DNA from 3 places in the Flaviflexus ciconiae genome. Region 1 is predicted to be linked to each of the others. Evidence: riboswitches for the same ligand, from Rfam matches in the RefSeq annotation. Region 1 holds a riboswitch; each other region holds the start of a gene.
The links. A riboswitch is a leader RNA that binds a small molecule or an ion and turns the genes downstream of it on or off. The one in region 1 is predicted to bind S-adenosylmethionine.
Positions count from the first base shown of each region.

Region 2: another riboswitch for S-adenosylmethionine. It lies ahead of EJ997_RS05250 (OsmC family protein); the one in region 1 lies ahead of EJ997_RS11705 (hypothetical protein).
Region 3: another riboswitch for S-adenosylmethionine. It lies ahead of EJ997_RS04985 (hypothetical protein); the one in region 1 lies ahead of EJ997_RS11705 (hypothetical protein).

Region 1 covers NZ_CP034593.1:2,609,253-2,611,517, reverse strand. The annotation lists gene EJ997_RS11710 (inositol monophosphatase family protein) at 1-448, shown strand, start outside; gene EJ997_RS11705 (hypothetical protein) at 873-1,316, opposite strand; SAM riboswitch class IV at 1,330-1,445, opposite strand; gene EJ997_RS14165 (LacI family DNA-binding transcriptional regulator) at 1,951-2,265, shown strand, end outside.
Region 2 covers NZ_CP034593.1:1,162,840-1,165,104, forward strand. The annotation lists gene EJ997_RS05245 (DUF5692 family protein) at 1-391, shown strand, start outside; gene EJ997_RS05250 (OsmC family protein) at 672-1,154, opposite strand; SAM riboswitch class I at 1,333-1,425, opposite strand; gene EJ997_RS05255 (DUF364 domain-containing protein) at 1,607-2,265, shown strand, end outside.
Region 3 covers NZ_CP034593.1:1,107,726-1,109,990, reverse strand. The annotation lists gene EJ997_RS04990 (MusI family membrane protein) at 1-115, shown strand, start outside; SAM riboswitch class IV at 884-986, shown strand; gene EJ997_RS04985 (hypothetical protein) at 1,240-2,139, shown strand.

The DNA.
Region 1 (2,265 bases):
GTTCTCGGCGGATGCAAATGGTGCCTACCTCAATGGTGAGACCCTCAAAACCAATCCCGCTCTCCCAGCGGGCGCAGCCACAGTTATCACCGGATACCCCACGGCCAAAGATCTAGAAATTGATGGCGACGAGTTCGCACTCGGAGTGTTCAATTCCTTGGTCACCGACTTCTCTTCAGTTCGCAGGACCGGTTCCGGAGCACTCAGCCTCTGCCACGTAGCGGCAGGATGGACAGACTCAGCTTTTGGCGCCTCGGTCAACGCCTGGGATGTTTCCGCCGCTATGTTCGTGATCCGCCAAGCCGGCGGAACCTACCAGGACATTCGCTACTCCGAGGAGCAGGGACACGACCACCTCGCCCCCGGCTACATTGCCTACGGTCCCGGCGGTGACTTCCCCACCCTCATTAAGGCGCGTGAGGATCTGATCAAGAACAGGCAGCGATAGTTGCATTTGCTCAAGGTGGATCTCGTAGGCGCCAACTATACATTTGAGGGCCACTCTGGATGACCACCGGAGACCGGTAGTCGCAACTAGCGGAGGCGCCCTGTTGCATCCCTCGAAACACCGGGTAATCCAGCCTTTGATAGCTGCATAAAGGACCTAAGAAGGCCAGGGAGATCCCACGTTGGTTTTGGAATAGCAACACCAACAGGCCGCAGTGAACCGTCATGGGTTTTTTGCCGCCTTCCAATAAGGAAGAGTCTGCATGGGTGAGGGTTTAGGGCCAGAGCGGACGGTCGGGAGCGCTATGCCCTTGGGATAGCTCGCGTTCCGCATACTGGCCCTAAACCCGCTACATTACGAGTTGACGTTTCCACCAACGAAGGGCCTGGGCGCAGGTTTGCCGATCAGCCCTTCGTTCCGGTCGTCACCAGGTCATGCAGGCTTTCTCATCACTTTCGGCAAGCGAGAGCAGGTAGCCCACCCCATCCACTTCAACTTTGAGCAGATAATAGCGCTCGGACCATTCCGCCTTAACTCCAGGCAGGAGTTCCGGCACCTCGGCAATTCTTCGTAGCAGCGAGGCGTTGTGGTTCCATCGGCGCCACGTGCCTGTCTCCGTGACAAACTCAATGTAGTTACCCTCGACAATGAGGACCCGCGCCTGCACCCAGTCCCGGCTCTGGCCACCCAACCGGGCGTGGATGGAGTGAATGCTGTGGCCCGGGGAATAGTTCCGGCACCCAGTACCTAGAGGCGCGATACCGACCTTCGCGCCATTGGGGGACGTGACGATCATCGCTGTCTTTTCTTCGCTGTTCTCCGAACGGCGCTGAGCATCTTGCTCAGAAGGGGGATTTTCATCCAACATGGGAATATCCTTAAATCGCTAGTTCCACCCGTGCTTATGCTCGGGGGCAGATCTTCCCTCAGGAGCACCGTGTGCGATACGCGGTTGCCAGTCGACAAGCTGAGAGGCTTAACGTCGAGCTTCTTGATCCGATGCGATCCTAACAGCGGTCCACAAACTTTACAACTGTCAACCCAATTTACGCGTTGATGAGTTGGTTTGCTCGTCTGCAGGTACATGTCGTCGACCATCGCAACACTTCTCAATCGTGGAGGCGTTGAAGGATTGTAACGGTGGACTGGAGCAGGAAGGCGCGCAGTATTTCGGAGGGGGACACTGCCGCGGTAGCGTGCCAATAGGGCGTAGTGCCTGTGGATGTGCTCGCCTGTACGGCCTCATTCAGACTACTTCAACGTTATCGCATCAGCGCTTAGTTCCACCCCGCCAGCCCATGCAGGAAGCCTTCTTGGTTCGATGGAATTCCGCTGATGGCCACACGGATCCTCATGCCCGTAACCTGTAACGCAACTCTGCCCGAAGGTAGTGGCCTCTTTTGCTTCACTATCACGTTCACAAGTCGTTCACTTGAATCTGTCACTATTAATGGAGAGCGGTTAACATAACGCATCGCTCCTTTGACAGAAGTCTCTGATCAATGATCAGCCCGCCCCGCGACTTCACTCCTACCCCTACGAATTGTTACGTGAAAGGCACACCAATGAGAGCTCGCCCAACTATTCTCTCGGTTGCGGAACGAGCGCAGGTATCAAAGTGGCTCGCTTCTCGCGCGATCCGAGGAGAGCCCGGGGTCTCGGAAGAAAATCGTACGAAGATCTTTCAGGCAATGAAGGAGCTAAACTATCATCCAAACTTCGGGGCGAGATCACTACGTTCCTCTACGCACACAATCGGAATTGTTCTTAACGACATTGGGAATCCGCATGATACTCAGACAGTCGAAGGTGCTGAG
Region 2 (2,265 bases), 1.4 Mb from region 1:
TTCGTTCTACGCCGGTGGGGCACTCCTCATCTCCTGCACTATCCCCGCATTCTTCATCAAGAAGGGCGCCTGGCTCCAACACCGGGCCAACACCCTGGCCCTCTGGATGATGTTCACTATGGCGGTGCCGACATTTGTCTCCGACTCAATGTTTGCCGTCGAAACCTCCAGGAGTCCCGTCGCCCTCTTTGTCATCTCGGCACTGGCATTGGTCGCCAACGTCGCTCTCATCATCTACCAGATCCGCACAATCCTGAAGAAGCGCCTCAACCCGCTCAAGGATGAGCTGTACACGGATCACCCCGAATACAAGGCAATCGTTGCCGCAAACACCCCGGTTGAGCCTCTGGACAGCCGAATTGCCGCCGACACGTTCGACAAGATGGCGTAACCAGAACACCTGCGGAACATACTAGGTCTCCACAGGACAAGGGAAGGCTATGTCGGACTCAGTGTCCGCCATCGGACGAGAGAATCTGCTGCGGGACCAGTCAAGCCAGTGCCAAATAAATGAATCCGTCATAGAACCCGCGGATTTACTGCGGAAAGGGCGACGCGTCTGTCAGTGTGGAGTGGCCACATACTGACAGACGCTTCGCTCATTGATCCAGGGCTAGTGAAAGAGCCCGACTTCTATGAGGTTACGAGTAGTTGATTGTCGAAGGACTGAACTACTTAGCGGTATTCTTCTCGTTCGACCATTCGATCTGTGGGGTGACCCCAGCATCCTTAATCAGGTTGTAGATGGGGCAGCGGCGCTCAGTCTCATTCACGAGGGTCCCGAACTGTTCAATATCAAGGTCAGCGGTGATCTTCACGGAACCAACAACGGTCTGGAAGTGCGGGGAAACGCCTTCCACACCTTCGAAGCCACGAAGATCCAGGGTTCCGGTGATCTCAATATCGACACCGTCGATCTCGTAGCCACGTTCGGCAGCAACGGTTTCGATGACGACAGCAATGCAACCTTCGAAAGCACCGATGAGGTACTGGAAGGGGTTCGGACCGGAGTTGTTACCGCCAAGCCCCGTGGGCTCGGAGACTCGGAAGTTGAACTCTCCAGCGGTGATATCGGTGCTTGCCTGACCGACCCAGGTTCCGGTCGTGGTGAGGGAAATGAGCTTCGGCTTGGTCTGGGTAGCGAGTGTAGTCATGATCTTTTTCCTTAAGTTCTTAGTTTTTGGGTGCGCTGACGCCCGCCCACACTTCGTGGGAGATTACGGGTACGCAAAACAGCGCCTTTTATTGATTGGCGGTGAGCAATATCGAGACTGCTCCGTTGAGCTCTGTGGCTACTGCGGCCTCACGCCGCGACGAACATTCGCATTCTGTCCTCCATCGAACCTGGCATTAGCACCCGCTCCGAATCTCGAAAGGTTGCTGCAGCGTCATAGAGCCAGGACTCTCGACTGCTCGCGATAGTGGTTCCAGATTAAGGGCGTCAACCCCTGCCGTCTACGCATTCCAAAATTTGAACAAACTGCGCAGAACAGACTTTCCGCCGTACCCAGAACAGCCGTGGACAGGTTTCTAACAACAAGAATTGCTACAGATTCCATCCACTTCCGCCGCATTTACCCCCTCGGCATTCACGTACGATTGGGCTATGAGTAATCCGTGGGCCCTGTATGACAATCTCATTGACGCGATCGATGCGTCGGCCAAGGTTTCCGACTACCAGGTCGGCAACATCTGGACCCGAGTCACAGCAGATGATGGGACAAGCGGCGTTGCGATGACAACCGATGTACGGACCCGACCATCAATCTCCACCGAGTCGCTGATTGGCCGACCGCTGAGGGAAGCCGCAATGCTGGTGCGCTCCTGGAACCTGGCGGAGGCGGGTATTGGCGTTGCCGCGATCAATGCCTGGCACAATCATCCAGGGCGCATCCCGTCCTGCGGTTATCGTTTCCCCGAGAACACCGAAGGAACCGAAGGTGCCTTCGACACCTACGCCGAACTGGTTCAGGGTAAGAAGGTCGCCACGATCGGCCACTTCCGGTTTATCGAGAACCGCTTCGAGGGAGTGGGTGAGCTTTGCATCATTGAGCGCAGACCCCGGGACAACGACTACCCGGATACGGCAAGCGAATACATTCTGCCGGAACAGGACTTCGTTTTCATCACCGGATCAACGCTCGTCAACAAGACACTCCCCCGCCTACTCGAGCTTTCCCAAGACGCCTACGTGGTCCTCACCGGACCATCATCAACCATGTCACCAATCCTCTACGACTACGGCGTGAACGGGCTATCAGGACT
Region 3 (2,265 bases), 1.3 Mb from region 1:
CGACATCCTCGGCGTCCTTGTCTTCGCGAACCTACTCATCCTCCCCGCCGCCATCCTCTACCTCCACGACATCCTCCTTGCCGCACCACTGAGGGCATACGGTAGCCACGAGTAGCCCAGGGATCAGGGGCAGGTATCAGGGAAGCAGTGTGAGCAAGCTGGTGCCACCCTTACCGCAGGCTCCGCACTGGCATACGACGCAGTACCGGCTCCCGGATCGGTCTCGGCCACGGATTCGGCCCATGGCGCCCGGTTCAGCCTTGAGCATCAGCGCTGCCGTGGCTCCGCGCTTTGTCTAAGCTCCGCTTACACTCTGTCACCGGGTTCGTTCTAACGGGTGGCTACACCCTGGTACCGGGTCTGGACAAACCTCCGGCTCCATCCTGGTACGGGCCCTGCCCTGGTCTCCGGCTTGGCCAAGGCTTCCAGTTGAGTCCTGTCCGTTCACGGCCAGGCGAGCATCCTCCGGAATTTGGGTTGCTAAAGGTCCACCCATGGGACGAGATGCCATGTGTTCCAACCCAATGCGTGTCGGGTGTGACAGGCATCTCTAAAACGAACATGTATGACACAGAGAACTGGGGAGCCTTCTGGGTTCTCCGCAACTGAGTGAACATACTTGTATGCTTGAGAACCAGGAAAAGTGACCGCGACATTTGCCTGCTATTGCACCGAATAGTCATTGTCCTCAAGCTTCCCATGGTTGCATGCCGCGGCTGCTTGGTTGCGGTTTGGGGGGCGGTGTCGTCGCTCTTCAGGAAGCTACCGATCGGTAGCTGCAAATCGCTAAATTTGACCGAATAATGCCATGAGATTACCTGATCTCACGTAATGGGCAGCGGTGTCTTGACATGCGGACTAGGGACCGTGTTATTCTGGCCGTGGTCCAGAGAACCAGCGAAGAGCCCCGGCTAGCTGGTCGACAACCCCTCACGTGCGAGGGGTGCCCCGGGTGATGACCAGGCCTCAATCGGCAAGCGAAGCACCGTTCGCGGTGGGAAAGCACGAAGGAAAATAGCATGACATTCACGAATATCTACCAGACGACAGGGCAGTCCGTCCGAGTATCGGCTACGCACCGAATTCATCGAATGTATATGCGCACGCATAAGTCCATGGCCTGATCCGGCCAACGCGATCTACACCTGGGAATCTCATTATCCCTCCAGCGTCACTTACGCACCTTCACACATCAGCTCCAATTCGGAGCACTCTGCTAAACCACTTTTAGGATTTACGATGACTATCCAGCTGCCCTCATCAAACCAAACCCGTTCCAGCTACCGCGTTCCCGCCCTCTCGATCGATCTGTCTGCCCTCGGTGCAGAAGTGCTCGACACCGATACCGACTTCGGTGAGGACTTCCCGGTAGAAACCTGCAACTTCGGCCGCCTGGCTTCCATGAGCTCAGCGGCACTGACCGATGGTCTTGCAGGAATCACCCTCGGAGCCTCCTTCCTGCTGCGCTCCGATCTGCACCTGCGGGATTGCAGGCTCGATGCCATCCGCGCAGCCGTGAAGCTCACGTCCCGGATTACCGGCCCCATCTTTGCTTCCGTCACCGCCGACGAGGTCGGCAACGCCGCCCTCGACCTGGTCAAGGACACGGGCGTTGGTCTCGAGATCCACATCCCGCACGGCGAACTAGATGCCGCTCTCGATCTGGTTCGCCGTGCGCAGGATGCTGGTACTCCAGTCACGGTTGCCCTGACCGGTGATACTGCTCAGTCGATTGATCTCACTAAGCTCGGTACCGCTGTTGATACCGTTCGCCTGCGCGAACAGGATCCCCACACGGCGCGCGAGATCCGCTACTCCTTGCGCTCCGCAGCACTGGAAGCCGGGCACGACCTCCAGGTTGTCTGCGATCTCTTTATGATCGTCTCGGCATGCACGATGGATGCGGAGGAGCGCGGCAATCTTATCTCCGCCATAGGTGCCGATCGCTACGCAGAAGGCTCGGCACGTGTTCTCGGTACCGTCCACGACGTTGCCGACCACGTAGAATCCTGGCTGGCCCTTGGTGCCGGCGATGCATTCACGATCCTCCCGGGTTCCCTCCCCACCGATCTCGCGTCCACTGTCTGCGGCGTTCTTCCTCTTCTGCACGCACGCCGCGAAGCCGAGGCCGCTGCCTAAGGCAAAGCTTTCCTCGAATAGGCATAGAACACGGAATAAAGGTCTGGAAAACCGAGCATTAGCTCGGGAAGCCTGGTTGCGCGAGGCTTGAGGGCTCTGTGTCTGAAACCTCGAACGTTTGAATCC